DNA from 4 places in the Mesorhizobium sp. BE184 genome. Region 1 is predicted to be linked to each of the others. Evidence: predicted binding sites of a transcription regulator. Region 1 holds the regulator's gene; each other region holds the start of a gene.

Region 1 (7,536 bases):
ATACGGGGCGGAGCGGGAATTTGAAGCGCTTGCGCTGGGTGCGTCCGTTGAGAAGCAGCCCGACCACCGCGGCGCAGGCGACCAGCCCTACGACCCAGCTCCACATCGAGCCGATCGATCCAGCCGGCCCGCCGCCCATGAGCTGGAAGGTCGAGTCGAGCGGCGCAACCGTCTGTCCGCTGGTGACCCACCACGCAGCGCCACGCCAGACCAGTAGGCCGCCCAGCGTGACGATGAAGGCCGGGACGTCGAGATAGGCGATGATGAAACCCTGGAACGCGCCGATCAGAAGGCCCACCGCCACGCCAACCGCCAGCGCAATGACCCAGATCCAGGGGTTTCCGAGATCGAACCCCATGACGCGGATCAGTATATGCGCCTGCGTCACGCCCATGATCATACCGACGACGCCTTCCAGCGAGCCGACTGATAGGTCGATGTTGCGCATGACGATGACCAGCACCATGCCGGTGGCCATGATGGCGACCGAGGACGACTGCACCGAAAGGTTCCAGAGATTTCGCGGCGTCAGGAACAGGCCGCCTGAAAGGATATGAAGTCCGACCCAGATGATGATCAATGCGGCGACCATCCCGAGCATGCGGGTGTCGAGCTCGGTCGCCTGAAGAAAGCGGCCGACGGCATTGAGCTCTGAAGCGCGGGCCTGGTCCGCGCGGGCGCTGGACGTCGAATCTGTCATGAAATCCTCCCACCGGTTTGCCGTCTGGCGCGGATGCCGGAAGCCGATCGTAGCTGCATTCCCTTCGTCCCGGAAGCGGAAAGCACCTTGAGAAACGCCGCGACCGTGAGGCCGCGGCGTCGTTTGCTGGACAAGGGCCTGCGGTTTAGTTGCAGACCGAAACGCTGCCGGCCTTCACGCCGGTGCAGACTGCGTCCTTGGAAATCCAGCCGGCGTCGATGACGACGTTCAGATTGTCCTTGGTGATGGCGACCGGGGTCAGGAACACCGACTTGACGGTGTTTCCGCCAGGCGTGGTGAAATCCTTTGCCCCGGCGATGTCGCCCATGGCCTTGCCGTCGGCGAGCTGCGAGGCGATTTCGGCGGCGTTCTTGCCAAGATCGCGCGCATCCTTGAACACCGACACCGTCTGCGTACCCAGCGCGATACGGTTCAGCGCGGCATGGTCAGCGTCCTGGCCCGAAACCGGAACCGAGCCGGCAAGGCCCTGTGCCTGAAGCGCTGCGATTGCGCCGCCGGCGGTGCCGTCATTGGCAGCAACGACAGCGTCGACCTTGTTGTCGTTGGCAGTCAGGAACTGCTCCATGTTCTTCTGGGCGTTGGCAGGCAGCCAGCCGTCGGTATAGGCCTCGCCGACATTCTTGATCTTGCCGGCGTCGATGGCGCCCTTGAGAACTTCCATGGCGCCAGCGAACAGGAAATCGGCGTTCGGATCGGCGCCCGAACCCTTGATGAACACGTAGTTGCCTTCCGGCTTGACAGCGAACACGGCCTTCGCCTGCAAACGGCCGACTTCCGTGTTGTCGAAGGTCAGGTAAAAGGCATCCTTGTTTTCGATCAGGCGGTCGTAGCCAACCACCGGAATGCCTTCGTCGACGGCCTTCTGCACAGCCGGACCGATGGCGGAAGCGTCCTGTGCCAGGATGATGAGCGCGTTGGCGCCCTGGCTGATCAGGCTTTCCACATCGGCAAGCTGCTTGGTCGGGTTGGACTGGGCGTCGGCGGAGATGTATTTATCGCCAGCGGCTTCGATAGCCTTCTTCATGGCCGCCTCGTCGGTCTTCCAGCGCTCTTCCTGGAAGTTGGACCAGGACACGCCGATTACCTTGTCTTTCGCATGGGCGACGGACGCCAGCGTCAAAGACAAAGCAACACCCGCCAACATGGCGGTTGCAAATTTCCTCATGATTTCCTCCCTGCGCCGCTCGGCGCTGACTAATTGGCCTTAAGACCCGTACAGAAGCTCTTTTTTTCGAGCCTCAAAAAAAATCATGACGTAAGGATTGGCCGCTGTCAACGGATTTCATTTTCGGATTTCTATTTTTTCGAGTTCCGAAAAAATAATGACAGCCCGCGTGGCTTCTGCCACAATTGACATCTTGCCGATTGCCGTGCCCTAGCAATCGCAAGGGGAGGAAATAACGATGTCGGTGGGAATCCGCCACGACGATTTGCGGCGGCGCAATCGTGCCATGGTCATCTCGGCCGTGCGCCGGGACGGCCAGCCTTCACGCACAGAGATCGCAGCGACGACGGGTCTCAGCCACTCGACCATATCGGCTATATCCTCCGACCTCATCGGCGAATGCGTGTTGATGGAAGCGCGCGGCGAAACCACGTCGTTGAAGCGCGGCCGTCCGCAGGTCGCGCTTGCGCTCAATCCGGATGCGGCCGTGGTCGCCGCCGTGGTCCTCTCCCTCAATTTCCTCTCAGCCGCGATCATCGACTATACCGGCCATGTGGTAGCCGAGGAGCATCGCCGGCTCGACACCCAGCATATGGGTCGCGAAGACCTCATCCGGCAATGCATCGACATTGTCGGCCAAGGCCTGGACCGCCTGCAACTCAGCGGCCGCCGGGTTCTGCGCATCGCGCTCGCCGTACAAGGCATCACCGACGCTCAGGCCCGCATCCTGCTCTGGACGCCGATCACCCCTCACACCGACATCCCGTTCGCCGACTTGCTGGAAGCCCGCTTCGGCATTCCGGTCATTGTCGAGAACGACTGCAACATGATGGCCGAGGCGCTGCGCTGGCGGAACCCCGAGCGCTACCGTGAGGATTTCATCGCCATCCTCCTCTCCCACGGTATCGGCATGGGCATGATTTTGAAGGGCGAGTTGTTCACCGGCACGCATTCTTCCGGCGGTGAGTTCGGCCACATGATCCACAAGCCCGATGGCGCGCGCTGCCGCTGCGGCCGACGCGGCTGCGTCGAAGCCTATGCCGGCAATTACGCCATCTGGCGCAATGCCCATGGCCTCGCCGAAAGCTCCGAACCGGCAGCCAACATCGTCGATGACGACATGCAGGCGCTTGCCGCCTTGGCGCGCGAAGGCGATGGCCCCGAACGCGAGGCCTATCGTACGGCCGGCGAAGCGCTGGGTTTTGGACTAGGCAGCCTGTTCGCGCTGATCGATCCTGCGCCTGTGGCCGTGGTCGGCATCGGCGCAGCGGCATTCGACCTTATCGAGCCGTCATTGCGCGCGGCAATCGCCAGAACGGCTGGCGGCCAGCATTCCGGTTCGATCTCCTTCGACACCGAGCCCGACGAACGGCCGCTCATCCGCGAAGGCTGCGCCATGCGGGCGCTCACCTTCGTCGATCAGGAGATATTCGCACCCGGCAGTCAGCCGCAGGAATCGAGCAGGCAGGCGGCTGTTATTTGAGGAAAGTCAGTCCTCGCGGATGGCGTAGCCGGCGCCGCGGATCGTGCGGATGACGTCAGGCATCCGTCCGGTGTTGACTGCCTTGCGCAACCGCCCGACATGCACGTCGACTGTGCGCTCGTCGATATAGATCGTCTCGCCCCAGACATTGTCGAGGAGCTGGCTGCGCGAAAACACCCGGCCGGGGTGCCGCATCATGAACTCGAGCAGCCTGAACTCGGTCGGCCCAAGGCGGATCTCGCTCTTCTTGCGGTAGACTCGGTGCGATTCCCGGTCGAGCACGATGTCGCCGACCTTCAGCACCGAAGACAGCACCTCGGGCTTTGCCCGGCGCAGCAACGCCTTCACCCGCGCCATGAATTCGGGCGTCGAGAACGGCTTGACCAGATAGTCGTCGGCCCCGGTCGAAAGGCCACGCACCCGGTCGCTTTCCTCGCCGCGCGCCGTCAGCATGATAACCGGCAGCCTCTCGGTTTCGGGTCGCATCCGCAGACGCCGGCAAAGCTCGATACCGGAGACCGCGGGCACCATCCAGTCGAGGACGAGGAGATCCGGAACGTTCTCCTGCAGCCGGATCTCGGCCTCGTCGCCACGGGTTACGACTTCGACATGGTAGCCTTCGGATTCGAGATTGTAGCGGAGGAGGACGCCCAGCGGCTCCTCGTCCTCCACCACCATGATACGCGGTGCAATCATTGCTAGCCTTTCAGCCGTCACGCAGCCGGCGCTGCCGTCTCGTCAAGCTTGGGCCTGTTCGGCGGCAGTTGCTCGCCCGTCAGCACATAATAGGCGTTTTCGGCGATGTTGGTGACGTGGTCGCCGATCCGCTCGAGATTCTTGGCGCAGAACAGCAGATGCGTGCAAGCGGTAATGTTGCGCGGGTCCTCCATCATGTAGGTCAGGAGCTCGCGGAACACCGACGTGTATTTGACGTCGATCCGCTCGTCGTCGGTTCTCAGCTTGGACAGGGCCGGCGCGTTGCCGACGCTGTATTCGTCTACCACCGCATGGACCTGTTCCAGCACCAGTTGGGCCATCGATTCGATCGAGTGCGACAGGTCGCGCGGAACGGTGTGTTCGCCGACCGCGCCGACACGCTTGGCAATGTTCTTGGCCAGATCGCCGATCCGCTCCATGTCGCCGGCCATGCGAATGGCGCCGAGTACCGAACGGAGATCATCGGCCATCGGCTGGCGTTTGGCGATAAGCGTGATGGCCCGGCCGTCCAGTTCACGCTGGCGCGCGTCCATGATGGCGTCATCGGAAATGACGTGCTGCGCCAACGCATTGTCGGCGCCGAGCAGAGCCCGCGTCGAGCTGCCGACCATCAGGCCGGCGAGCTCGCCCATCCCGTGGATGAGCTTGCTGATCTGGGCGAGATCTTCGTCGAAGGATGCGACCGTATGTTCGCTCATGATGCTGTCCTCGTATGACGCGGGCGAAATCAGCCGAACCGGCCGGTGATGTAGTCCTGCGTGCGCTTCTCGCCCGGCGACGTGAACATCTTCTCGGTCTTGTCGTATTCGATCAGTTCGCCGAGATACATGAACGCCGTCTGGCTGGAGACGCGCGCCGCCTGCTGCATGTTGTGGGTGACGATGACAATCGTGTAGTCCACCTGCAACTCATCGATGAGTTCCTCGATCTTGGCGGTCGATAGCGGATCGAGCGCCGACGCCGGCTCGTCGAGCAGGATGACCTCCGGCTTCACCGCCACGGTGCGCGCGATGCACAACCGCTGCTGTTGGCCGCCCGAAAGGCTGAGGCCGCTGGCGTCGAGCTTGTCCTTGACCTCGTTCCACAGCGCCGCGCGATGCAGCGCCTGTTCGACCCGGACGTCCATTTCCGACTTCGAAAGCTTCTCATAGAGGCGGATGCCGAAGGCGATGTTCTCGTAGATCGACATCGGAAACGGCGTCGGCTTCTGGAACACCATGCCGATCTTGGTGCGCAGCAGGTTGAGGTCCTGCGAACGGTCGAGGATGTTCTTGCCGTCGAGCAGGACCTGCCCGTCGGCGCGCTGCTTCGGATAGAGCTCGTAGATGCGGTTGAAGACGCGCAGCAGCGTCGATTTTCCGCAACCCGACGGACCGATGAAGGCGGTGACGCTGCGGGCCGGAAGCGACAGCGATATGTTCTTCAGCGCCTTCGACTCACCGTAGTAGAAGTTGAGATCCTTGACCTCGATCTTGGTGGTTTTGGGAGCGAGGGCGATGGCATCTGACATGGCGATTTCATTGGACAGCATCGGTTTCATATCTCTCTAGGTCCTGCGTCCGGTGAGGCTCCGGGCGATGATCGACAGCGCCAGAACCGTGAGGGTGATGATGAGCGCGCCCGTCCAGGCCAATTGCTGCCATTCCTCATAGGGGCTGAGCGCGAACTGGAAGATGGTGACCGGCAGGCTGGCCATGGGTGCGTTGAGGTTGCTCGACCAGAACTGGTTGTTCAGCGCCGTGAACAGAAGCGGCGCGGTTTCGCCGGATATGCGGGCGATGGCCAGAAGGATGCCGGTGACGATACCCGAAAGCGCGGCGCGGTAGGCGACCGAGCGTATGACGATCCAGCGCGGCGCCCCGATGGCCGCGCCTGCTTCGCGCAGCGAATTCGGCACCAGTGTCAGCATGTCTTCCGTGGTGCGGACCACAACCGGTATCACGAGGATGGCCAGCGCGAACGAGCCGGCGATGGCTGAGAAATGTCCCATCGGCCGCACCAGCAGCTCATAGACGAACAGGCCGACGATGATCGAGGGCGCCGAGAGCAGGATGTCGTTGATGAAACGCACCACCACCGTGAGCTTCGAGAACCGGCCATATTCGGCCATGTAGGTGCCGGCCAGGATGCCGATCGGCGTGCCAACGATGATGCCGATCAAAGTCATGGCGATGGAGCCGGCGATGGCGTTCAGCAGGCCGCCGGCGTCGCCGGGGGGCGGCGTCATTTCCGTGAAGACGGAAAGCGAAAGACCGGCGACGCCCTTCCACAGAAGCGCGCCGAGGATGAGCGCCAGCCAGGCAAGGCCGATGCCGGCCGCCGCCATGCACAGCGTCATCATCACCGAGTTTCTGGCCTTGCGGCGGGCATGAAGCGATGAAGCGGTGGACATGTCAGGCTCCGGCGCGACGTTCGAGGCGCAGCAGCATGAAGCGCGCTATCGCCAGGATGAAGAAGGTGAGGATGAACAGGATCAGGCCGAGCGCGACCAGCGAGGACGTGTAGAGCGTCCCGTCGGCCTCGGTGAATTCATTGGCGATGGTGGCCGAGATCGTCGTTCCCGGCGCAAACAGCGAAGCGCTGATGCGATGGGCGTTGCCGATGACGAAGGTCACAGCCATGGTTTCGCCAAGCGCACGCCCGAGGCCCAGCATGACGCCGCCCATGATGCCGATGCGCGTATATGGAATAACGACGCGGCGCGTGACTTCCCAGGTTGTGCAGCCGATCCCGTAGGCCGACTCCTTCAGAACCGCCGGCACCGTGTCGAAAACGTCCTTGGTGATGGAGGTGATGAAAGGCAGCACCATGATCGCGAGGATGAGCGCCGAGGTCAGCATGCCGATGCCGTAGGGCGGTCCGGCAAACAGGCTGTTGAGGCCCGGGACGCCATGAAAGACATTGATGATGAAGGGCTGCAGGGTCGTCTGCAGGAAGGGCGCGAAAACGAACAGGCCCCAGATGCCGTAGATGATGGACGGGATGCCGGCCAGGAGCTCGACAGCGATGCCGATGGGGCGCTGGAGCGGGCGGGGGCAGAGTTCAGTCAGGAACACGGCAATGCCGATGCCGATGGGAACAGCGATCAGGATGGCGATCGCGGCCGTCACAACGGTGCCGTAGATCGGAGCCAGGGCGCCGAATTTCTCCGTCACCGGGTTCCAGGATTCGGTGGTCAGGAACGAGAAGCCGAATTTGGAGAGCGCTTCCCACGAACCAACCACAAGGGAGAAGCCGACACCCCCGAGGATGAGCAGCACGAGAATGGCGGCGCCGCGTGTGCTGTTGCGGAACAGCGTATCCGTAAGCGCGAACCGCCGGACCCGGCTTTCCCTGGCCTGGGCGGCAAGCGACGATGGCATGGCTTCGGCAACGATGGTCATGGATTCTCACTTTCGAAAGAATGGGGAGGGCGCGGTGCGCCCTCCCCGCCAGACGTGATGTCACATT
Region 2 (7,536 bases), on a different contig from region 1:
GAATCGTGCGGTGGGCTGCGGTGACATCCTTTGCCATTGCCCTCGCAGTGGCGCTTGGAACGCTGGTGCCGCGGCCGTTCTGGCCGGCCAGGCCGCAGCAGCTTGCCAGCCATCGTATCCTTGTTCTCGCCAATCCGATCCATACCGACATAGCGATTCCAGTAGACGAGGCGCTGCTTCGGCGGTTCGCCTTCCTCAGAACCGCCGGCCTGCCGATCGATGCCGCCGGGGCCCGCCATATCGCCTTTGGCTGGGGCAGTCGTGCCTTTTACATTGCGACTCCGACATGGTCGCAGTTGAAGCTCACCCCGCTGCTCAAGGGGTTGACCCTCGATGTTTCGGTGATGCACGTTCAACTGACCGGCGAAATCTCGCAACAGCAACCGAACGTCATCGCCATCAACCTCGACGAGGCGAGCTTTCAGGCGCTTCTTGGTTTTATCGAAGCCAGTTTCCGGCAAGGAGCCAATGGACCGATTTCAATCGATGGCGCCGCATACAATGACTATGACGGCTTCTTCGAGGCCAATGGCCGGTTCACGGCGGTGATGGGTTGCAACACCTGGACGGCGGCGGCGTTGCGCGCCGCCGGCCTGCGCACCGGCTGGTGGACGCCGGTGCCGCCCTTGCTGGCGCTTTCCCTCAGGCTCTACAATTGATCGGTCGGCATCCTCCAGCCGTACAGCCAGTCCAGGTCGGCGGCGAGGCGCTGCGGAGACCGAAGGCCGAGCACGACGTTCCGCGCAAGCGCGACCGGCCCACCGGCATTCCAGGCCAGCTTGTTGAGCGCGCCGCGGCTCGTCACCCGCGCGATGCGGGGCCGGCGGAAGCGCTCCCATCCGTTCAGCCCGTCCGCCAATCCGCCATCCGGTACTTTCGAGACGAAGGCGGCAAGCGTCGCAGCGTCTTCGATGGCCATGGCCGCGCCTTGGGCTGCGAAAGGTGTCATGGCATGCGCCGCATCGCCGATCAGCGCCACGCTTTGCGATACCCAGGCTGGTTTCTGATCCACGATATGGACCGGCCAAACCGTCCATGGTCCTGCCAGTTCGATCATCGCCTTGAGACGAGCCGCCGCGCGCCGGACGGACGTTTGCAGCAGGGTGATATCGGCGTGACCCGACCAGGTTTCGCTTATCCGCACGCCTTTGGTGAAGGCGACGAGGTTGACCGCGCGCCCGGCGCGAACTGGATAGGCAACGAGGTGAAAGGTCGGGCTGAGGAATGTCGTCACGCATTCGGTCGGCGCAATGGCGGCGAAGGCTTTGCCGCCCGGGCTGTCGGTTTCGACCGTCGCCCGCCATGCCAGCTCGCCCGTAAAAGCCGCCGTTGCGTTAGCGCTGCCAAGGCTGCGGATTGCTGACCAGACGCCGTCGGCGCCGATCAGCAGCGAGGGATATTCTGTGGTAGTGTCGCCGTTCTTCGAGACGGCAACGGCAATGCCCGCGGCATGAGCGGTGCATCCGGTAACCCGTGCGCCGGTGATCAACTCCACGCCCGGCATTTGCCCGGCCCGTTGCACCAAAGCCGCCTGCAGATCGGCGCGATGCACGGCCAGATAAGGGGCGCCCCAGCGGCTATCGGCCATCTCACCGAGCGGTATCCGCGCCAGAAGCTTCAACGATGCGGCGTCCCTCAGCAGAACGGCCGGCGGCTGCACTGCATTCGGCAGCAGAAAATCGAGAACGCCCAGGGTCTTCAGGATATGCGTTGCGTTGGGGGAAAGCTGTATGCCGGCGCCAACCGCCTGCAATTGCTCTGCCTGCTCGAACAATCGCACCGGATAGCCGCGCAAGCCGAACGCTATGGCGGCTGTCAGGCCGGCAATGCCGGCTCCGGCAATGAGGATCGGCCGGGACCGCTGGTCCGGCATCGGGCCAGCTCAGGCGGCGCGGTCGACGTAGAGGCAACCCGCCGGCATGGTTTCCGTCGCCTTCAACCGGGGCGAATAGCGGTAGAGCGTCGAGCAATAGGAGCACACCGCCTCGGCCTCGTCGCCCATGTCGATGAAGATATGAGGGTGGTCGAACGGCGGATTGGCGCCGACGCACATGAATTCCTTGACGCCGATTTCGATGGCCGCATGCCCGGCATCGTTCTGGAAATGGGGAATGGAACCGCCGGCCATGGTCGTCTCCGTCTGAATTCGCTCCGATATGCAGCGTTTGGAGCATATCCTCTTTCTTTGCAAGGTCGATGAAATGAAACTGTCGCAAATCCCTGCCAGAGGATAAATTGAGCCGGATAACCGGCACGCGCTGCTGGAGAAAACAGGGACATGAACGAACTCAAGCCCATTCAGTCCGAATTTATCGACATCGAGGGATCGGCTGCCGACAGCGGCAACCCCGACCGTTTCGTCAACCGCGAATTCTCATGGCTGCAGTTCAATCGGCGCGTCCTTGAGGAATCGCTCAACGACAATCATCCGCTGCTCGAGCGGGTCCGGTTTCTGTCTATTTCCGCCGCCAATCTGGACGAGTTCTTTATGGTGCGCGTCGCCGGTCTGGCCGGTCAGGTGCGCGAAGGCATCGTGCTGAAGAGCCCGGATGGCCGGACGCCGGAACAGCAATTGGAACAATTGCTTAAGGAGGTGGAGCGCCTGCAGGAAGACCAGCAGAAAAGCCTTTCCGCGCTCATGGGCCTGCTCGACAAGCAGGGTATAGCGACCATCGAGAGAAGCGCTCTCACCAAGGACGAGAACATCTGGCTGGAAGACCATTTCCAGGAGCAGGTCTTTCCAGTGCTGACGCCGCTTTCCATCGATCCGGCGCATCCGTTTCCCTTCATCCCGAACCTCGGTTTTTCCATCGCGCTGCAGTTGCGGCATCGTAAGAACGGTGAGGAAATGAGCGCGCTGCTTCGTCTGCCGACGGCGCTGCGCCGCTTCATCCGCCTGCCGGACCGAAAGAATCACGTCCGCTTCATCCCGCTCGAAGAAGCCGTCAGCCTCTACATCGGCAAGCTTTTTCCCGGCTATGAGGTGAAGGGTTCCGGCACGTTCCGCATCATTCGCGACAGCGACATCGAGGTCGAGGAAGAATCCGAGGATCTGGTCCGCCTGTTCGAAACGGCGCTGAAGCGCCGCCGCCGGGGTTCTGTGATCCGCATCGAGTTCGACATGGCTATGCCGGAGGAACTGCGCGATTTCGTCGCCGGGGAACTCGGTGTCTCATCCAGCCGCATCAGCGTCCTCAAGGGGCCGCTGGCGCTCAGCCAGATTTCCGAAATCGTCTCGGTGCCGCGCGACGACCTCAAATTCGCGCCCTACAACCCGCGGTTCCCCGAGCGCATCCGCGAGCATGGCGGCGATTGCTTCGCAGCCATCCGCGAGAAGGACATCGTCGTCCACCACCCGTATGAATCCTTCGACGTCGTGGTGCAGTTCCTGCGTCAGGCCACAGCCGATCCGGAAGTCGTGGCGATCAAGCAGACGCTTTACCGCACCTCCAACGACAGCCCGATCGTGCGCGCGCTGGTCGATGCCGCCGAGGCCGGAAAGTCGGTGACAGCGCTGGTCGAGCTCAAGGCTCGTTTCGACGAGGAGGCCAACATCCGCTGGGCGCGCGACCTCGAACGCGCCGGCGTGCAGGTGGTGTTCGGATTCCTGGAGCTGAAGACACATGCCAAGATGTCATTGGTGGTGCGGCGCGAGGATGGCAAGCTGCGCAACTACGTGCATCTTGGCACCGGCAACTATCACCCGATCACCGCGCGCATCTACACCGACCTGTCGTTCTTCACCACCGATCCGCGCATCGCGCGCGATGTGGCGCAGATCTTCAACTTCATCACCGGCTATGCCGAGCCGACGGGCGAGATGTGCGTGGCGCTGTCGCCCTATACGCTGCGTTCGCGCATCCTCGATCACATCAACGACGAGATCGCCCATGCCCACAATGGCAAGCCGGCGCGCATCTGGATGAAGATGAATTCGCTGGTCGATCCGATCGTCATCGACGCGCTTTACGAGGCGAGCCGCGCCGGCGTCGAGATCGAGTTGGTGGTGCGTGGCATCTGCTGCCTGAGGCCGCAGGTGCCTGGGCTTTCGGAGAACATCCGCGTCAAGTCGATCGTCGGGCGCTTCCTCGAGCACAGCCGCATCTATTGTTTCGGCAATGGCCACGGACTGCCGTCGGACGAGGCCATCGTCTACATCAGTTCGGCAGACATAATGCCGCGCAATCTCGACCGGCGCGTCGAATGCATGGTGCCCATCACCAACCTCACCGTTCACGAGCAGATCCTCGGTCAGATCATGCTCGGCAACATCATGGACAACCAGCAAAGTTTCGAAGTATTGGCTGACGGAACCTCGCGTCGGGTGACGCTGGACGAGGGCGAAGAACCGTTCAACGCGCAGGAATATTTCATGACCAATCCAAGCCTGTCCGGGCGAGGGGACGCGCTGAAGTCCCATGCGCCGAAGCGAATCGCCCAGTTCAAGCGGCGCAAGAAATCCAGCGCAGCGGCGGGCTAGAGCGCTTCATGGCCAGATTGAACCGTTCTAATGATATTTGAATCCCAGGGCCGGTTGCAGGATCGGCGGCCGGTCTCGATCGTCGATATCGGGTCCAACTCGATCCGTCTTGTCGTCTATGAGGGCTTGGCCCGCTCACCGACGATCCTTTTCAATGAAAAAATGCTGGCCGGCCTTGGCCGCGGCATCGTTTCGACCGGGCGTCTCGATCCAGAGGCGGTGACCCGCTCGATGGACGAATTCCAGCGCTTTCGGGCGCTGTCGGATCAGGCGGGCGCGGAACGGATTTACGTGCTGGCCACGGCGGCCGCGCGTGAGGCAGTCAACGGACCGGACTTCATCCACCGCGCCGAAGATGTCCTCAAAACCGAGATCCGCGTCCTGACCGGCCGCGAGGAGGCCTACTACTCCGCACTGGGCGTCATGTCGGGGTTCTATCCCGCCGATGGCATCGCCGGCGATCTGGGCGGCGGCAGTCTCGAGCTTGTCGATGTCGAGGGCGACCGCATCGGCGACGGCATAACCTTGCCGCTCGGCGGCCTGCGCCTGCAGGACATGGCCAAGAATTCTCTTGTTCAGGCGCAAAAGATCGTCCGGGACGAACTGGCGCGCGCAAAGTTGCTGCAAGGCGGCGAGGGCAGGGTGTTCTACGCCGTCGGCGGCACATGGCGAAACCTTGCACGCCTCCATATGGAGATGACCAACTACCCGCTCGGCGTCATGCATCATTACGAAATCGGCACGGCCGAGGCGTCGAATTTCCTGCGTCAGGTTGCCAGGGGTGAGATCGAAAAGGTCAAGGGCATCGAGGGCGTTTCCAAGAACCGCCGGTCGCTGCTGCCCTATGGCGCCGTGGTCCTGCAGGAAATCCTCGCCGCCATGGGACCCTCCAAACTGGTGGTTTCCGCACTCGGCGTGCGTGAGGGCTTTCTCTATTCGCTGCTCGATGAGGCGGAGCAGAAGACCGATCCGCTGCTGACGGCCGCCGAGGAACTCGCCCGGCTGCGCTCGCGGTCGCTGAAACATGCGCAGGAGCTTGCCGAATGGACAGGCGCCGCCCTCAAGGCATTCGGCATCGAGGAGACTGTCGAGGAATCCCGTTATCGTCAGGCGGCCTGCCTGCTGGCAGATATCGGCTGGCGCGCACATCCGGAATACCGGGGCACCCAATCCCTCAACATCATCGCCCATGCCTCTTTCATCGGCGTCGATCATCCGGGCCGGGCATTTCTGGCGCTGACCAATCTGTTTCGGCATGAAGGGGTTTTCACCGAATCTTCGGCTGAACTGAAGGGGCTTGCGACACAGCGCTATCTGGAGCGGGCGCAGGTTCTGGCGGCGATGATGCGTGTGGTCTACCTGCTGACGGCTTCCATGCCGGGCGTGATGCCGCGGCTGAAATGGGAAGCCCGCGCCGGCGATACGCTGGCTCTGGTGATACCAGCCGACCTCGCCGGTCTTTATGGCGAGAGGCCCGCCGGCCGGCTGGCCCAGTTGGCGAAGATCACCGGCCGCCGGTTGGTGCTGGCTGTGGAAGGCGGACCGAGCGTTTCCGTCAAATAGCGGCGAAGCGTCGGAAATCGATGGAAAATTTGCCGGCGCTGGCACAGGCGAGCGCCAGGAAACCGCCAGCCAATGCAATATCCTTCATGAGCATCTGCTGATGCATGAATGCGAGCGCCGGGTCGGTGCCACCCTGGCCGAAATGGCCGATGAAGCCGGCGGCAATACAGAAAACCGCCAGCAGCAACGAGGCCGGCCGGGTCAGGAAGCCTACGAGGATAAGCAAGCCTGCTCCGAGTTCGAACAAGCCGACGGACCAGCCTGTTGCCGTCGCAAAGGGCACGCCAAGGCCGGCGAAGTAAGCCGCTGCCCCGTCGATGTCGCACAGCGTGTGCAGCCCTGAGGGGATAAAGAGGCCCGCCATCAGCAGGCGCGCCGTCAGCAGAAAGAGATCGTTTGGCATGGCCGCAACCTCCAGGGGAACTCCCTGGAGGCGCATATTAGCATCTCGTCAGGCTGGAGGCGACGCAGCAAAAGGGCGTGAGAAAACCCACGCCCTGAGATGCCGGGAGCCGAGATTTCAGTTGCGGCGTCCGTCGATGGAGTAGGCGCCGGCGCCAAGCACGGCAAGCAGCAGGAAGCCGCCTGTCAGGCCGAGATTTTTCTGCAGCATCAGCGCGTTGCCGGCCTGCGAGAAATCGAGATGGGCGACAGCGGTCGCGGCCAGCGTGAACAGGGCAAGGACGATTGCCGCGATGCGGGTCTTGAAGCCAACCAGAATGGCGAGACCGCCAAGCAACTCGACCAGCCCTGAACCGACGGCCGCGACCGTCGGCATCGGCAAGCCGATGCTGGCGAACCATTGCGCCGTGCCGGCAATCGCCGTCAGTTTTGAAAAGCCGGCAAGGATGAAGAGGATCGATAGAAGGACGCGCCCGGCCAGAATGGCGACCGATGCGTTGGCAGCCGTAGCGGTGCCGGCGGAAGAGTTGAGGGACATGGCGAATCTCCGAGGTTGAATGACCGCCAGATAGCGCAGGCTGATTGTTCACTAAAGCCTAATGCGGGAAGACACATCGTTCACCGTTCGTAACATGTCCGCGAATGCGTCTTGAGCCTTCGGTGGCCGTCTAGCCCGGACGCGTCATGTCCTCCGGCTTGACGATGCGGTCGTAGTCCGCCTCGCTGACCAGACCGGTCGCCAGCGCCTCTTCCTTCAACGTCGTGCCGTTCTTATGCGCCGTCTTGGCGATCTTGGCGGCATTGTCGTAGCCGATGGTCGGCGCCAGCGCCGTGACCAGCATCAGCGAGCGGTCGAGCGCCGCCTTGATGTTGTCCTCGCGGGCCTCGATGCCGACGACACAGTTGTCGGTGAAGGAAACCACCGCGTCCGACAGCAACTGCACCGATTGCAGGAAATTGTAGGCCATCAGCGGATTGTAAACGTTGAGTTCGAAATGGCCCTGGCTGCCGGCAAAGGTCAGCGCCGCATTGTTGCCGAACACCTGCACGCAGACCTGCGTCAGCGCCTCGCACTGGGTCGGATTGACCTT
Region 3 (7,536 bases), on a different contig from region 1:
GAGCGTGTACCAGTCGGACACGGGTCGGTCGCTGTCCAGCGCGTTGCTGGTGAAGTGCCGCTCGATGCTGCCCGTCGACTGCCAGTCTTGAACCGGTTCCCCGCCTGCCCGACTTGCGCCCACGTGGCCGATGCCGGCCGCGGCGAACAGGACAATCGCGGCAAGGCGGCGCATCGTTCGACCATCTCCCCGGCATGCCGCGAACTTGGCAGCACCCCGGTGAGAGACCCCTTCCGCCATGCGGGGTGGCGGCTGGCGGAAGGGGCCGGAGGTACCGCTTTGGGCGGAAGGAACAGGCTCTTTGCCTGCAGGGAGAGTGTCTCAAATCAACTTTAAGGCGCTTTTCCTTCGTTGTTCACCCTATGGTTGCTATCAGTTGCAAAGCCATGCCGGCGGCCTTGGAACTTTTGCGAGGGGGCGGATGTTTCTGAAAGCAAAAAAGGGAATCCCATGTTCGAAAAGCTTTTCACCAAGGTCGCCAACAAGGTTGCCCATATAACCGGCCTGCCGCTCACCTTCGCGATCTGTTGCCTGACCGTGATCGTTTGGGCTGTCAGCGGGCCTGTCTTCGGCTTTTCGGACACCTGGCAACTGGTCATCAACACCGGCACGACCATCATCACCTTCCTGATGGTCTTTCTCATTCAGAACACCCAGAACCGCGATGGTGCTGCCATTCAGGCGAAGCTCGACGAGCTGATCCGGGTGGGCGAGGCGCAGAATCATTTCATTGGCATCGAACATTTGACGGAAAGCGAGGTGGAGGAAATCCGCAACAAATGCGAAGAGGCCGCCAAGCGCCACGACCGGGACGAGGAACAAAAGGTCAAGAAGATCGCGCGCAAGACCGCCGAGACGGTCAGTTCCAGGAAACAGAAGGCGCGCCAGAGCGCTGCCTGATCGCCGCGCTCTTTCCCGGCAGCTGTCGCCGTTACAATGATTGACCCGGCCTGATGCGCCGAGCATGGTGCCGCCGATGAACGGAGAGCCGCTTTTGAACGACTGGCTGGAAATCCTCAGGCAACAGACGGAGACGGGCGACAGGATGAGCCGAGACGTGCCGTCGATGCTTGACGATCCCGAGATCAGCGAGGCGCAGGTGAGGGCGCTGTTTTCCGCGCTGGAGACTCAGGCCGACTTCGTCGAGAAGCTGCGCATGGCGCTGGAGAAATTCGGCCACGATTTTCCGATTATCGAGGCCGCGGAGCGCCTCGAGGACCGCTATGCCGACCTTGCGGCGTCGGCGGCGGAGAAACTCAAGGACATGCGCGGCTGAACAGCCGGCATCGCAACCCTCTTGGCACGTCGTCCGTTGCTGGAGGCAATAGAGGTAATCGGAGAGAACCATGGCCACCGAGCAATATCACGAGCCACCCGAAGAGCTGACGCAGAAGGTGCGCACATTCGCGCGCATGATCACGTCGCTGATCGAGGAAGCCGAGGCGATAAGCTGGTATGAACAGCGCATCTCGGTTGAGAAGGACAAGTCGGCGCGGGCGATTATGGAGAACGCGCAGAAGGAAGAATTCAAGCATTTCGGCATGGATCTGGAGTGGCTGCTGCGGGCCAAGCCGGACTGGCGCACCGAACTGAAGGAAATACTCTTCACCACCGGAGACATCGTCAAAGCCGGCGAGAAGGGTGAAAAGAAGGTCGACTGATACGGATCGACGCGAAAGGGCCCGAAATCGGGCCCTTTTCAATGGTCCCGGGCAAATCTGACGTTACTGGGATGCGTGCGTCGTCAACCCTGGCAGGGTGACCTGATAGACGAGGAACATGGTGTCGACATCGGCGCCGTCCTCCGCCTTGTAGGCTGCGCCGACCTGATAGCCGTCCTGCGTCAGGAAATCATTGTCGTTGGCGACAAAGAGGAAGTAGTCGTCCGGCAGTTTGGGGTCGAGCACGCTGGCGAGCGACATCGCTTCCCACTTCTCGGATAGATTGTCCTTGTCGTTCGGCGCGCCGTTGTGCAGGCCGAATCGGGCCAGATCGGCGCCACCGTTCATGTCGATGAAAGGCGTGAGCGTTGCCGGCTTGATCGATGCGTCCACGACGCCCTTCGGCGCGGCAGACTTGTCCTTGTCGAAATCGGTCCCGGCAATGTCGGTCGCGGCCGAAACGTCCACGATGTCGATGGAGCGGTAGAGCGAGGTGTCGCCCTTGAGGCCCTGGCCGTTGCCGCTGTCGCGCGACAGCATGAGGAAGGTCTTGTCGGTGAGCGCCACGATCTCGCTCTGGGCGGCGACCGTGGTCTTACCCTTGGCATCGGTGAAGACCGGCAGCGGCACGATGTATTCGTGCGCAAGCTTCAACTGAGACGGGTCGGTCGCATCATAGACGAGCGCGCGGGTGTTCTGGCGCGTCGAGGGCGCGTCGCCGCCATCCTGCCGCGCCGCCGATTGCAGCACGGCGATGAGCGTCTTGCCGTCCGGCGTCAGCGCCATGCCTTCAAGGCCCTGATTGTTCTGCCGGCCGGTCTCGGGGTTCTTCGGCTCCGGCGCGGCCGCTCCAGATCCCGGATTGTTGGAGGCGAAATTGGCCGTGCCCTTGCGCATCGGTACCATGGCGGCGGGCGGCTGCGTCGCCGACATCAGCCGGCCCTCGGCCGAAAAACGGTAGATGTTCGGACCATATTCGTCGGAAATGAACATGGTCCCGTCGGGCAGGCGCGCGATCGCCTCATTGTCGAGCGCGATCTTGCCGTTGGCTTCCGGCAGGATCGGCATGTCGCCGGCGGCGGCGCGGACGCCATCGAGCGGATCGAGACCGGTGGTGTCGGCGCCGGCATTGTCGGTGAGCAGCAGACTGTCGGTCAGCGTCGCCTTGACGCCGGTCTGCTCGTTGCCGACCTGCGGTGCTGCGCCCGGAACGACCGGCGCGAACTCGATCGACAGCGTATTGAGGCGCGGGCGGTAATCGACGGTGCCGACGGCGTTGTAGCCGCGGTCCGGCAGCAGCCACAACGTGCCCTTGTAGCCGTTGGCGTCGCGCGTCCAGCCTTGCTGGTCGATGGCCATGCCGGAACCGGAACCGAAGGTCTCACCGAACTTGTCCTTCTGGTTGGCTGGGATACGGCCGGCGCCGACCAGTCCCTTGTTGACGAAGGCGGTGCCGCCAACGGTGGCGGAATTGTCAGCCAGGGCGACGGATGACGTAAGAGCCGTCAGCGCTGCCAGGAGTATGGCACGCGCAACCGGAGGGTGGATATTCTTCATGGTGGACCTCTCAAGGGCGATAGACGGCTGAACCGCGCTCCGGCCATGGCCGGAACGTTCGCCTGCCTGTCTAGGCCGCCAACATGATAGGTGCGTGACAACGCCGTGACGCTGAAAGGTCGCCCGTTTCCCGGCTTGGGATCAGGCGTCGTTGCCGTTCCGGGCCATGCGCGTGGCGGGCTGGCTTCGGCCGCCGCGTCCGGCCACGACGACGAGGTACTTGACCTTGCCTGCCTTGAAGGCCTTGAGGAACTTCGGATAGTCCTTGAAGGCAACGCAGCCATGCGACTGCGCAGCGCCGCCACGCAGCAGATAGCTGTGGGCGAGCAGCCCATCGCGGCCATGCTTGGTCTTGCCGTCGACCGGCAGCAGGCGAATCGCCTCGACGCCATAGAAGCGCGATTCGCGCATCACCATCCTGTAGGTGTCGGGCGGCGTCGGGCCGAGGTTCTTCACCCCGATATAGGCGACATTGTCGACCATCCGTCCGATGCCGGAGTGCGCTTCCAGCCGCGTGCCGTCGGGCATATAAACCGTTTGCGCGCTGATGTCGTAGATGGCGGTGTCCTTGCGGGGGCGCGGGGCCGAGAACAGCTTCTTGAAAATGCCGCCGCCATCGGGATTGTCCGGACGGGCGAAGGCAAGCATTTCCTGTTTCGGCTTTTCGGCGGGCTTGCGCGCGGGTTTGGCTGCTTCGGCGATGCGTGGTCCGGCGTCCGGCCGCGCGGCATTGGAGGGTGCAGCCTCGGCGCGCGCGGTTTCGGTCAGCTTCGGACGACGCGTCGGCAACGGCGCAGCCTCGGGAATGGCGGCGAGCAGGACCGTGTCGCCTTCTGCCTCGACCGGTTCCAGCGGCGACACAAAAATGCCGTCCGGCACGTCTGAGGCGGTCGCGGTCGGATAGGCGAGGGCGACCTCGACTTCACCGGCGGCGGCAAGCGCCAATGCGAGGCGCGACGAACGTACAGTCTCGGTGACGCCGGGGCCGAAACGGGATGCCTCGGGCGCACCGTGAACGGATATCGCGCTGGAGAAGCGCTCGCGCATGGGTGGCGGGGCCGGCTCGGCGCTGGCAAGGACCATATCGGCCTGCGCGAAGACGGCGGCAAGCTTGGCCGGCGACAACGCCGCCTCGGTTACCTTGCGGTCGAAACGCTCGGCGGCGGATTGGATATGCGCAAGCGGCGTAGCGTCGAGGCTGGCGAGGCGAACCGATTTTTCCACGCCGGACGGCTTCAAGCCCGGCAGGACGCGGGCCTCGCGTTTGGCGACAGGCTGTGCGCCGGCAAGGCGGAGGCTGTGCCGCGGCGCGCCGGAAAGGGCAGCGAGCGTGGACGAGGGCAGGGCATGCGGATTCAGGTCCGAGGCCAGCGTGTTCGCCGCCGAGGACAGGCCGGCCATCATCGCCAGCGACCACAGGACGAGGCCGGCGCCGACAGCGGGGATCACGGCCCAGCGCAGGACGCTGCCATAGCCAGCCGGCTTGCGGGTCGAGCCGCTGGCGGAACGTCCGCCCTTCACAAACAAATACGCCATACCAACCAATTTTCTCTCAACCGGCGTCGCGGCCTTCAGGACCGACGCTGCCGAACAAACCTGCGGCGCGCCCCCGCGCCATGCCGTTGTTGCCGATTGATTCAAAAGATGGACAAAGTTGGTTAACCAATCCCTGTGCCGCCGCCATTTTTCTGGCGGGCCGATGCGCATTCGCGTTTTCCGGCCACGAAAAGCGGCAAGTCCCACTCTCCTTGGGTTTTCTAAAGCCCGGTTTTTGGCGTGGAGTCAAGAAAAGGACGCATCAGCGGTTTTGCACGGTGCCCCGCAACACCCTGTCCAGCACCTGAAAAATGCGGTCGTCCGACATCTGCGAGACGTTGAACCGCATCGCGCTTCGGGCCGATTGCGACGGGCTGAACACGTTTCCCGGCGCGAGCACGATGTTTTCGGCAAGCGCCGCGCGGGCAATGTCGGCGGCATCGACATCGCCCGGCAGACGGCACCACAACAGCATGCCTGCCTGCGGCTCGAGCCAGGGCGTCACGCCGATGGTGCTCAGCCTCCCCGCGACGTCGAAGCGGGCGCGCGCCAGCCTGCCGCGCAGATGTTCCAGGTGCTTCCGGTAGCCGCCATCGCTCAGGACGGCCAGCACCAGTTCGGCATCCAGCCGGCCGCCGCCGAAGGTGGTGGCGATCTTGAGGTCGATCAGCCTTTCGATCCATTCGGGCCGCGCCGCGACATAGCCGCAGCGCGCCGAGGCCGACAGCGTCTTGGAGAAACTGCCGATGTGGATGACGCGGTCCAATCCGTCGAACGCAGCCAGACGGGGCGCCGGGCCGTGTTCGAAATCGGCGAAGATGTCATCCTCGACGATCGTCAGCGCGAACCGCTCGGCCAGCTTGAGCACCTTGTGGGCGGCGACCGGCGACAGCACCGCCCCGGTGGGGTTGTGGATGGCGGAATTGGTGAGGTAGAGGCGCGGCCGGTGCTCGGCGAGCACCGCTTCGAGACGTTCGATATCGGGACCGGTCGGCGTATAGGGCACGCTGACGACGCGGACCCTGTGGGCGCGCAGCAACGCCTGGAAATTGAAGTAGCAGGGGTCGTCGAGCAGCACCACATCGCCCGGCTCCAGAAGCAGGCGGCAGAGCAGGTCCAGCGCCTGCGTACCGGACTCCGTCAGCAGGATCTGGTCCGGCGCCGCCTCGATGCCGCGTTCGGCGATCCTGCGGGCGATGAGCCGGCGCAGCGGCGGCAGGCCGAGCGGCGAGCCATAATCGGCCAGGGCAGGGCCGTCGGCGCGGGCGAGCGCGCGCAGCGCCTTGCGGATGCCGTCCTGCGGCATCCAGGACGGCGGCAGCCAGCCGCAACCCGGCTTCAGGCTGGCCTCGCCGGCCTCAAGCGATTGCCGGGAAACCCAGAACGGATCGACGGCGCGGTCGAGCTTCGGGCCTACCTCCGACAGGGCCAGCGGCGTCGCCTGCCCGGCGACGTAGAAGCCCGAGCCCGGACGGGAGCGGATGGCGCCCTCGGCGACCAGCCGCTCATAGGCCTCCACCACCGTCGAGGGCGACACTTTGAGCGCCGAGGCCATGGCGCGGACGGAGGGCAGTTTCGCGCCGACGGTGAGGCTGCGCCCGGCGATGCGCTGGCGCACCGTTCGCATGACATGCTCGACCCGCGTGCCGGCAAGGGAGTCACTCATCTGTACTGAATCCAACACCATAACAGTTTGAACGAACTGTATCGAACCGTTTCTGGTTTCGCCAGTCCGGAACGCCGATACGAAGCGGGCAGTTTCGAAGGAGCATGGCATGGAGCGGTCAGCCGCCGGTTGGTTCAACGGCTTTGTCGGCGTGGTGATCTTCAGCGGATCGCTGCCGGCGACGCGCATCGCCGTGCTGCAGTTCGATCCGGTGTTCCTGACCGTCGCCCGCGCGGCGATCGCCGGCGTGCTGGCGCTTGGCCTGCTCGCCATGTTTCGGGAGAAGCGGCCGGCGCGCGGCGACCTCACGGCGCTCGCCGTGGTCTCGCTGGGCGTCGTCATCGGCTTCCCCCTGTTGACCGCGCTTGCGCTGCAGCATGTCACGGCGGCGCACTCCATCGTCTTCGTCGGGCTGCTGCCGCTGGCGACGGCGGTGTTCGGCGTGATGCGCGCCGGGGAGCGGCCGAAGCCGATCTTCTGGGTGTTTTCGGTGGCCGGCAGCGCGCTGGTCGCAGGGTTCGCGCTGTCGCAGGGGCTGGAGGCCTCGCCCATCGGCGACGGGCTGATGCTGGCGGCGATCCTTGCCTGCGGGCTCGGTTACGCCGAGGGTGCGCGGCTGTCGCGGCGGCTCGGCGGCTGGCAGGTCATCTCCTGGGCGCTGGTGCTGTCGCTGCCGGTCATGGCCGTGCTGGTCTGCCTCACCCTGCCGCCGAGCTTCTCGAACATAGAAACGCCGGCCTGGGCCAGCCTCGCCTACGTCTCGGTGTTCTCCATGCTGATCGGCTTCGTGTTCTGGTATCGCGGACTGGCGCAGGGCGGCATCGCGGCGGTCGGGCAGCTGCAGCTGCTGCAGCCCTTCTTCGGCCTGGCGCTGGCGGCGACGCTGCTGCATGAGCCGGTGACGCCGCTGATGCTGGCGGTGACGGTGGCGGTGATCCTGTGCGTGGCCGGGGCGAGGAAATTCGCCCGGTAGAAGGAGCGTTTTACCCTCCCCCTTGTGGGGAGGGTCGGACGAGCGATGGAAGCGAAGCGAAGTTTGCAAGAGGGGGTGGGGGTGAAAAACCTTCTTCGTTGATCCACCCCCACCCGGCGGGCCTTGCCCGCCGACCTCCCCAC
Region 4 (7,536 bases), on a different contig from region 1:
GCGCGGCAGCAGTTCGGGATCGGCGGCGATGAAGCCCAGCGCGCGAACGGCTATCGCTTCGGCCTCCTCGCGCATTGACGCTTGATCTTTCATCGTTACCTTTGCTTCGTGCGCTGTGAGAGTCTCGCGCTCCGAAGTAGCTGGTGAAGTCGCCGGGGACAAGTCGCAGGCTTTGCCTGATTGCCGCACGTAAAAACTGAATGGCTTTTGCTGCGGCGGATTTGCCTTTCATCAATGTTCTTGTTGTAGCCTGAATACGGGTAAGGTGCGTTTGCGGTCGTGAACGCATAGCGGCTCCTTTTCAGGAAGGATGCCGGATTGGGGATTTGATGCCTAAGAAAGTGATGATCGTCGAAGACAACGAGCTCAACATGAAGCTCTTTCGCGACCTCATCGAGGCGAGCGGCTACGAGACCGTGCGCACCCGCAACGGGCTGGAGGCGCTGGACCTGGCGCGCAAGCACAGGCCCGATCTCATCCTCATGGATATCCAGCTTCCCGAAGTCTCGGGGCTGGAGGTAACGAAATGGCTGAAGGAGGATGACGATCTCCACGTCATTCCCGTCATCGCCGTCACCGCCTTCGCCATGAAGGGCGATGAGGAACGTATCCGCCAGGGCGGCTGCGAGGCCTACATTTCGAAGCCCATCTCCGTGCCGCGCTTCATCGAAACCATAAAATCCTATCTGGGCGATGCATGACGTGGCCCGTTCAGACCACCTGGAGCAGTAATCGATGACCGCGCGGATACTTGTCGTAGACGACGTGCCGGCCAATGTGCGGCTCCTGGAGGTTCGCCTGCTGGCCGAATATTTCGAGGTCCTGACCGCCTCGAATGGCCCCGACGCCATAGAGACCTGCGAGAACGGCAAGGTCGATGTCGTGCTGCTCGACGTCATGATGCCGGACATGGACGGGTTCGAGGTCTGCCGGCGCCTGAAGCGCGATCCGGCGACCGCGCATATTCCCGTAGTCATGGTCACCGCGCTGGATCAGGTTTCGGACAGGGTGCGCGGTCTTGAGGCCGGCGCCGATGATTTTCTCACCAAGCCGGTCAACGACTTGCAGTTGATGACGCGGGTGAAGAGCCTCGTGCGCTTGAAGACATTGACGGACGAATTGCGGCTGCGCGCCTCGACCACCCGTAACATCGGCATCGAGGAGTTGCTCAGCCGCACCTTCAACGCCGAGGAGACCACGCCGAAGGTGCTGCTCATCGACGAACGGAAATCGTCCTTCGAGCGCATCCGCAAGATTCTTGGGCCAACCGCCGAGATCGACGTCGCGACCGATCCGCATGCCGGCTTCTTCCAGGCAGCGGAAAATGCCTATGAATGCGTACTGATCTCGACCGGCTTTGCCGATTTCGATCCGTTGCGTCTGTGTTCCCAGCTGCGCTCCCTCGACCGCACGCGTTTCCTGCCGATCATTCTGCTGGCGGACGAGGGGGAGGAGGAACGGATCATCCGCGGGCTGGAATTGGGCATCAATGATTATCTGACGCGCCCCATCGATCCGCACGAGTTGACGGCGCGGCTGCGCACCCAGGTCCGCCGCAAGCGCTACAACGACCAGCTGCGCGCCAGCGTCACGCAGACGATCGAGATGGCGGTGACCGACGGGCTGACCGGCCTGCACAACCGCCGTTACCTCGACAGCCATCTCCAGACGTTGTTCGAGCGGGCCGTGGCGCGCCGGCGTCCGCTGTCGGTCATGATCACCGACATCGACCGCTTCAAGTCGGTCAACGACACGCACGGACATGACGGCGGCGATGATGTGCTGCGCGAATTCGCCCGTCGCCTGCGCAAGAATGTGCGCGGCATCGATCTGGCCTGCCGGTTCGGCGGCGAGGAGTTCGTCGTCGTGATGCCGGATACCGAAGGTCATGTGGCGGAAAAGGTGGCTGAGCGCATCCGGGCCGAGATCGCCAAGGAGCAATTCGCCATCGGCCACGACGGCAAGACCATCGCGGTGACCGTCAGCGTCGGCGTCTCGTCGCTGCTCAAAGGGCTGGATTCGGTCGAGGCGATGATGAAGCGCGCCGACCTCGCGCTCTATGAGGCCAAGAGCGGCGGTCGCAACCGCGTCGTTGCCAAGGCGGCCTAGGAATCAGCCGACCGCCCGGATCCGGGCCTGTCGTGCCGTCAAGATGGCATGGTTACGAATTTACCTTAATCCAAGCGATTCGCGAGCGTTGGTTAAGAAACTATTGATTTCGATCACCTCTTGCGCAAATGTGCGGGCAACGGGATGGCGTTGGCGCGGGGGGATGGCCACAGCATCCAGGAATACCCCATGATGCTCAGGTCCGCCGCATCTCCTGGGTCCGTGGGGTCGGCCGGCCGGCGCTGGCGTATAGTGGCCTCCTCGTACCGCTGCCAGATTGCCGACCGGCCCCCTTTGTTTAATGCCGCACAAGAAGATCAGCGGATAACCCCAGCTGGCCTAGAGTTTTTTCAACCTGAGAAACAAAAAAGCCGCCCGAAAGGGCGGCTTTTTTTCGTCCGTAGGAAACCCGGATTACTTGATCTTGGTTTCCTTGAATTCGACGTGCTTCTTGGCGACCGGGTCGTACTTGCGGAACGACAGCTTGTCGGTCTTGGTGCGGCTGTTCTTGCTCGTCACGTAGAAGAAGCCGGTATCGGCGGTCGAAAGAAGCTTGATCTTGATGTTTGCGGCTTTGGCCATGGTGATCGTCCGTTGATGTCTTGGAGTTAGAGCCGCAAGTGCCTCGGAATGTTCCGGACGCGGAAAACTTGGCGGGACACATAAAGAAAGCGCCCGGAAAGTCAAGCCTCGGCCCAAGTTGCGGGCAACGACAGATCGAAGCGGTAACTTACCACCCGTCTGCGTGAAGCTGGACGCCGCTCATGTCGTATGCCCGTTCGGCTTTTCGACGGTTTCAGGGAAGAAATCGGACGCCGCTTTGCGCTTGCCGAACATCATGTCGTACTGGATGAAGCGGAAGTCGCGGATTTCCGGGTCGATATCCTTCGCGCGCGCCCAGTCCGGCGTCGCGTCGCCATTCGCCGACAGCAGCAGGTTGCGATCGACGACGCTGTACTGCTTGCGCATTTCACCAAGGAAGCCCGTGTAATAGGGATGCGTAATGCCAGCTGTCTTGAGGATGTGGTATGGCAGGAACGCCGGGCTGACGGCGCCCATGTCTTTCACTGGACCGGTCTTGTTCGACCACACGACCAGCGGCGTCTGGTGATGCAGCAGCATCTGGTCCGGCGATTCCTTGCGCGGCGCGACGGGCTCCTTGAGGAAGCCGGTTTCAACATAGACGGGTCCTAGCGGCGGCAGGTGGTCGCCGAAGAAGGCGATGACGGTCGGCCGCTCGCGCTTGTTCGCCCATTCGATCAGCTTCTGAAGACCCTTGTCGGCATCCGAGGCGCCTTCGGTGAAGCTCAGCAGCGAATCCTGCGCCCATTGGCTGGTCGAAGCCTGCACCTTGTGAGTCGGATCCGGATAGCGATGCGGCTCGTAAGGCCCGTGGTTCTGCAGACTGACGGCGAAGAAGAAGAACGGGTCGTCGGTGGCGTCGGCCTCCTTGATGATCTCCTCGGTCATCGAGGCATCCGAAGCCAGCGGACCGCGCTTTTGCATGTTCGGAAGGTTCTCTTCCGACTTGAAGTCGTCGAAGCCGAAATCCTTGTAGACCGGGCTGCGATTCCAGAACCAGTTCGTACCGGGGTGGATGGCGCGCGTCGCATAGCCTTCGCTTTTCAGGAAGGTGGCGACGGACGGAATCGGCGCCCGCACATATTGCTGGTAGGGGATGCTGCCGGCCGGCAGGAAAGCATTGGAAAAGCCGGTCAACGCCTCGAATTCGATATTAGCGGTCATGCCCCCGAATTCAGGCGAAAACATATGACCTGACTGCAGCCCGCGCACCGTCGGGATCGGGTCAGGCGTGATCTTCACGTTAGGCAGCCGGCTCGGATCCCAGAAAGATTCGCTCATCACCACGATGATGTCCGGCTTTTGCGGCGGCATCGAAATCGCGGCATCAGGCTTGGCGATCGCGGCAATTGCCTTCTCCGAATAGCCGGCAGGCGCCGAGACATGCGCCATCGGCACGTTCAGCGCGAACGCGAGGGCAAAGCCGTTCGAATTGTAGTTTTCCTTCTGGTCCCACATCATCGGGATGATCTGCAGCCGATCGCGGCTCCAGGAGAAGGTCGCGTAGTCCATGATCGACACGAAGAAAGCCAGCAGCGGCACGCTGATGATCAGCCGCGCCAGACGGCCCGTGTAGGGAATCGCCGGGGCGCGGCGGCGCCATGTACGCCAGGCATAGATCAGCAACGCCAGCCCGGCGATAATTCCAACCGCCATCGCGACACCGGCAAACGGCCTGTCGCGCAACAGCAGCGGCATCAGTTCGACGATCTGCCGTGCGTAGAGAAAATCGGTCGGGTAGAGCGGATCGCCCAGATAAAGCGATTTCTGGTGACCAATGAAAGCAAGCGCCAAGATAAGCGGCGCTACCACGAGCAGGCTGAGATGCCGTCGGCCGAGCACGGCGTCGAGCGCAACCAGGATCAGCGCAAACAGGATAACCGTGGTCCAGCCCGGCTTGAACGGTTGCAGGAAAAACTCGACGGTGGCCAGGAAATCGCCCCGGAAAATCAGTTCGACGGAAAAAACTAGCGCAGCCGACGCCAGCAAGGACACCAAGACGCAACGCAGGGCCGGCCAAAAAGCACGGTTCTGAGCCACAATTTGCGATTTGAAATCACCAGATGCCGCCGCCGCGACCGCCTGGCCTGTCACACTAGCTGTCACTTTGAACCCCGACCGCGAACGTCATGCAATTGTCACTAAACCGTCACCCAGACCTAAAGGTTGCGGCGGAATTGAGAAGAGCTGGCAAACAAATCGTGTTCGGTTTTAACCGAGTGTGATCCGGAAAAACCCCGCGAGGCCAGACAGTTGGCGGCAATTCGATTAGACAGGATCGTGCGCCGGCTCAAGTCCAAATCGCATGGAATTCAGGCCCGGAACGAAAAACGAAAGCTTCGATTCCCGTTGTCTCGTTTTTGACGAACGGCCGAACCGAGAGGGCGTGTCTCACATTGAATTTCTGCTAATGCTGGGAAGCAATCGCCCGCGATGTCACCGACTCCCGGCGTGCGGGACGTGCAACGGGCTGATGGCTCTTGCTTTTCGAGGGCTCTCGTCTTGAGGGAGAAGCGCTGGGATGACCACCGACCGAGACACCGTGCGGTCCTATGATTCGGTCGCGGCCGAATACGCTGCCGAGGCCGCGGCGATGCCCGGATGGGTCGCGACAGAAATCGATGCGTTCGTGGCCGATCTGGGTGGCTCGGGCAGAGTGCTCGAGATCGGCAGCGGTGGTGGGCGAGATGCGCTTGAGCTTGAGAACCGGGGCATCAGCGTCCGGCGCACTGACATTTCGAAGGGTTTCGTCGACCTGCTTCGCCAGAGTGGCTTCGAGGCCGACCTGTTGGACCCGCTGACCGACGAGTTGGCCGATCCACAGCGTCCCGATGCGCCGTACGACGGAATCTGGGCCTGCGCCTGCCTGATTCACGCCGCGCGCAAGGATTTTGGAACGGTAGTTGGGCGGCTTGCCGAGGCGACCCGGATTGGCGGGCGGCTACATGCTTCTGTTAGAGAGGGCGATGGCGAGGACGTGTCCACACACGGCAGCGCTGCAGCGCCTCGACGTTACGTCGAGACATACTGGCGCGAGCCTGCCCTGCGGTCCGCGCTCGCAGACGCTGGCTGGCTCGTCAGCGAGGTGCGCCGGTACGTTGGAAAGCCCGATGATCGGTGGCTGAGCATTCGGGCGAGTCGGTCATGACTCAAACAAGGTTCTGAACCCGGATGGAGGCAGCGTGTCATGTCCGAATGCGGCGCCAAGCGGGGTAGATCGGGCATCCGTTCGGGGTCGATAGCCGAAATTCAAACTGAGACACGACCGCCGCACCGACGCGAGGCGAGGCTTGACTTCCAGGCCCGGCTTGGCGCAACAGGCTGGCGAGAGCAACGATGAGGCTGCAAATGGCGATTGCGTTCACCTTTCCGGGCCAGGGCAGCCAGGCTGTCGGCATGGGCAAGGATCTTGCGGAGCATTTCCCGGAGGCGCGCCGTGTCTTTCAGGAGGTCGATGATGCTCTCGGCCAGAAGCTTTCGACGCTGATCTGGGAAGGCCCTGAGGAAACGCTGACGCTGACAGCAAATGCACAGCCGGCGCTGATGGCCGTTTCGCTTGCGGCGATTCGGGCATTGGAATCACGTGGGTTTTCGATGCGGGACAAGGTCGGTTACGTGGCCGGTCATTCTCTCGGTGAATATTCGGCGCTGGCCGCTGCGGGATTTGTCTCGGTCGCAGATGCGGCGAAACTCCTGCGCATCCGCGGCGACGCCATGCAGTCGGCGGTGCCGGTTGGCGAGGGCGCGATGGCAGCCATCATCGGCCTCGAACAGGCAGACATCGAGGCGGCCTGCGCTGAAGCGGGTAAAGGCTCGGTCTGCCAGGTGGCCAACGACAATGGCGGCGGCCAGCTGGTGATCTCGGGCGCAAAGCCGGCGGTGGAAAAAGCCGCCGCCATCTGTACCGAAAAGGGCGCCAAGCTGGTGCGGATGCTGCAGGTCTCGGCGCCGTTCCATTCGGCGCTGATGGCGCCAGCGGCGGAAGCCATGCGCGAGGCGCTGGCCAATGTGACAAAGGCCGCTCCCTCGGTTCCTGTCATCTCCAATGTCACCGTCACGCCGACAACCGATCCGGACGCCATTGCCAAACGCCTCGTCGAGCAGGTCACCGGCCGCGTCCGCTGGCGTGAGACAGTTGAGTGGTTCGGCGCCAACGGCGTCACCACGCTTTATGAGATTGGTTCCGGCAAGGTTCTTTCCGGTCTTGCCCGCCGCATCAACCGGGACATCGCAACTGCCAATATCGGCAATCCGGCCGACATCGAGGCCGCGCTCGCGGCGCTTGGATGATTGCAACTCGACCACGCCCTTGCCAAGGGAGTGCTCTACGGAGGGGAACATGTTCGATCTGACCGGCCGCAAGGCGCTTGTTACGGGCGCATCGGGTGGAATTGGCGAAGCGATCGCGCGGCTCCTGCACGCGCAAGGCGTTGTCGTCGGCTTGCATGGGACGCGTGTCGAGAAGCTGGAGGCGCTGGCCGCCGAACTCGGCGACCGGGTCAAGCTCTTCCCGGCGAACCTGTCCGACCGCGACGAGGTGAAAGCGCTTGGCCAGAAGGTGGAAGCCGACCTCGAAGGCGTCGATATCCTGGTCAACAATGCCGGCATCACCAAGGACGGCCTGTTCGTGCGCATGTCGGACGCCGACTGGGATTCGGTGATGGAGGTCAATCTGACCGCCGTGTTTCGCCTCACCCGCGAACTCACGCACCCAATGATGCGTCGCCGTCATGGCCGCATCATCAACATCACCTCGGTGGTCGGCGTCACCGGCAATCCGGGACAGGCGAATTACTGCGCCTCGAAGGCCGGCATGATCGGTCTGTCCAAGTCGCTTGCGCAGGA

The links. The regulator PhoB, encoded in region 1, activates phosphate uptake and scavenging genes when phosphate is short. The targets are predictions, from matches to a motif close to TGTCATNNANCTGTCAT.
Region 2: J2X35_RS05725 (RNA degradosome polyphosphate kinase) is a predicted target of PhoB. The motif match lies at 2,198-2,214, and genes of this name have one in related genera.
Region 3: J2X35_RS18915 (esterase-like activity of phytase family protein) is a predicted target of PhoB. The motif match lies at 3,302-3,318, and genes of this name have one in related genera.
Region 4: J2X35_RS05160 (LTA synthase family protein) is a predicted target of PhoB. The motif match lies at 4,817-4,833, and genes of this name have one in related genera.

Annotation. Positions count from the first base shown of each region.
Region 1 is NZ_JAVDVU010000003.1:51,908-59,443, reverse strand. It holds gene J2X35_RS13850 (sugar ABC transporter permease) at 1-700, opposite strand, end outside; gene xylF (D-xylose ABC transporter substrate-binding protein) at 846-1,886, opposite strand; gene J2X35_RS13840 (ROK family protein) at 2,125-3,369, shown strand; gene phoB (phosphate regulon transcriptional regulator PhoB) at 3,376-4,065, opposite strand; gene phoU (phosphate signaling complex protein PhoU) at 4,083-4,784, opposite strand; gene pstB (phosphate ABC transporter ATP-binding protein PstB) at 4,814-5,626, opposite strand; gene pstA (phosphate ABC transporter permease PstA) at 5,633-6,478, opposite strand; gene pstC (phosphate ABC transporter permease subunit PstC) at 6,480-7,469, opposite strand; gene pstS (phosphate ABC transporter substrate-binding protein PstS) at 7,530-7,536, opposite strand, start outside.
Region 2 is NZ_JAVDVU010000001.1:1,157,454-1,164,989, forward strand. It holds gene J2X35_RS05710 (TIGR02117 family protein) at 1-659, shown strand, start outside; gene J2X35_RS05715 (FAD-dependent monooxygenase) at 650-1,873, opposite strand; gene J2X35_RS05720 (zinc-finger domain-containing protein) at 1,883-2,128, opposite strand; gene J2X35_RS05725 (RNA degradosome polyphosphate kinase) at 2,279-4,480, shown strand; gene ppx (exopolyphosphatase) at 4,511-6,043, shown strand; gene J2X35_RS05735 (DoxX family protein) at 6,036-6,446, opposite strand; gene J2X35_RS05740 (DoxX family protein) at 6,564-6,983, opposite strand; gene fumC (class II fumarate hydratase) at 7,114-7,536, opposite strand, start outside.
Region 3 is NZ_JAVDVU010000004.1:187,327-194,862, forward strand. It holds gene J2X35_RS18895 (hypothetical protein) at 1-174, opposite strand, end outside; gene J2X35_RS18900 (low affinity iron permease family protein) at 451-900, shown strand; gene J2X35_RS18905 (hypothetical protein) at 995-1,276, shown strand; gene J2X35_RS18910 (long-chain fatty aldehyde decarbonylase) at 1,347-1,661, shown strand; gene J2X35_RS18915 (esterase-like activity of phytase family protein) at 1,725-3,218, opposite strand; gene J2X35_RS18920 (DUF2778 domain-containing protein) at 3,360-4,754, opposite strand; gene J2X35_RS18925 (PLP-dependent aminotransferase family protein) at 5,017-6,441, opposite strand; gene J2X35_RS18930 (DMT family transporter) at 6,530-7,393, shown strand.
Region 4 is NZ_JAVDVU010000001.1:1,059,432-1,066,967, forward strand. It holds gene J2X35_RS05140 (DUF3572 domain-containing protein) at 1-93, opposite strand, end outside; gene J2X35_RS05145 (response regulator) at 330-701, shown strand; gene J2X35_RS05150 (PleD family two-component system response regulator) at 736-2,109, shown strand; gene rpmG (50S ribosomal protein L33) at 2,524-2,691, opposite strand; gene J2X35_RS05160 (LTA synthase family protein) at 2,872-4,731, opposite strand; gene J2X35_RS05165 (class I SAM-dependent methyltransferase) at 5,213-5,839, shown strand; gene fabD (ACP S-malonyltransferase) at 6,040-6,981, shown strand; gene fabG (3-oxoacyl-[acyl-carrier-protein] reductase) at 7,031-7,536, shown strand, end outside.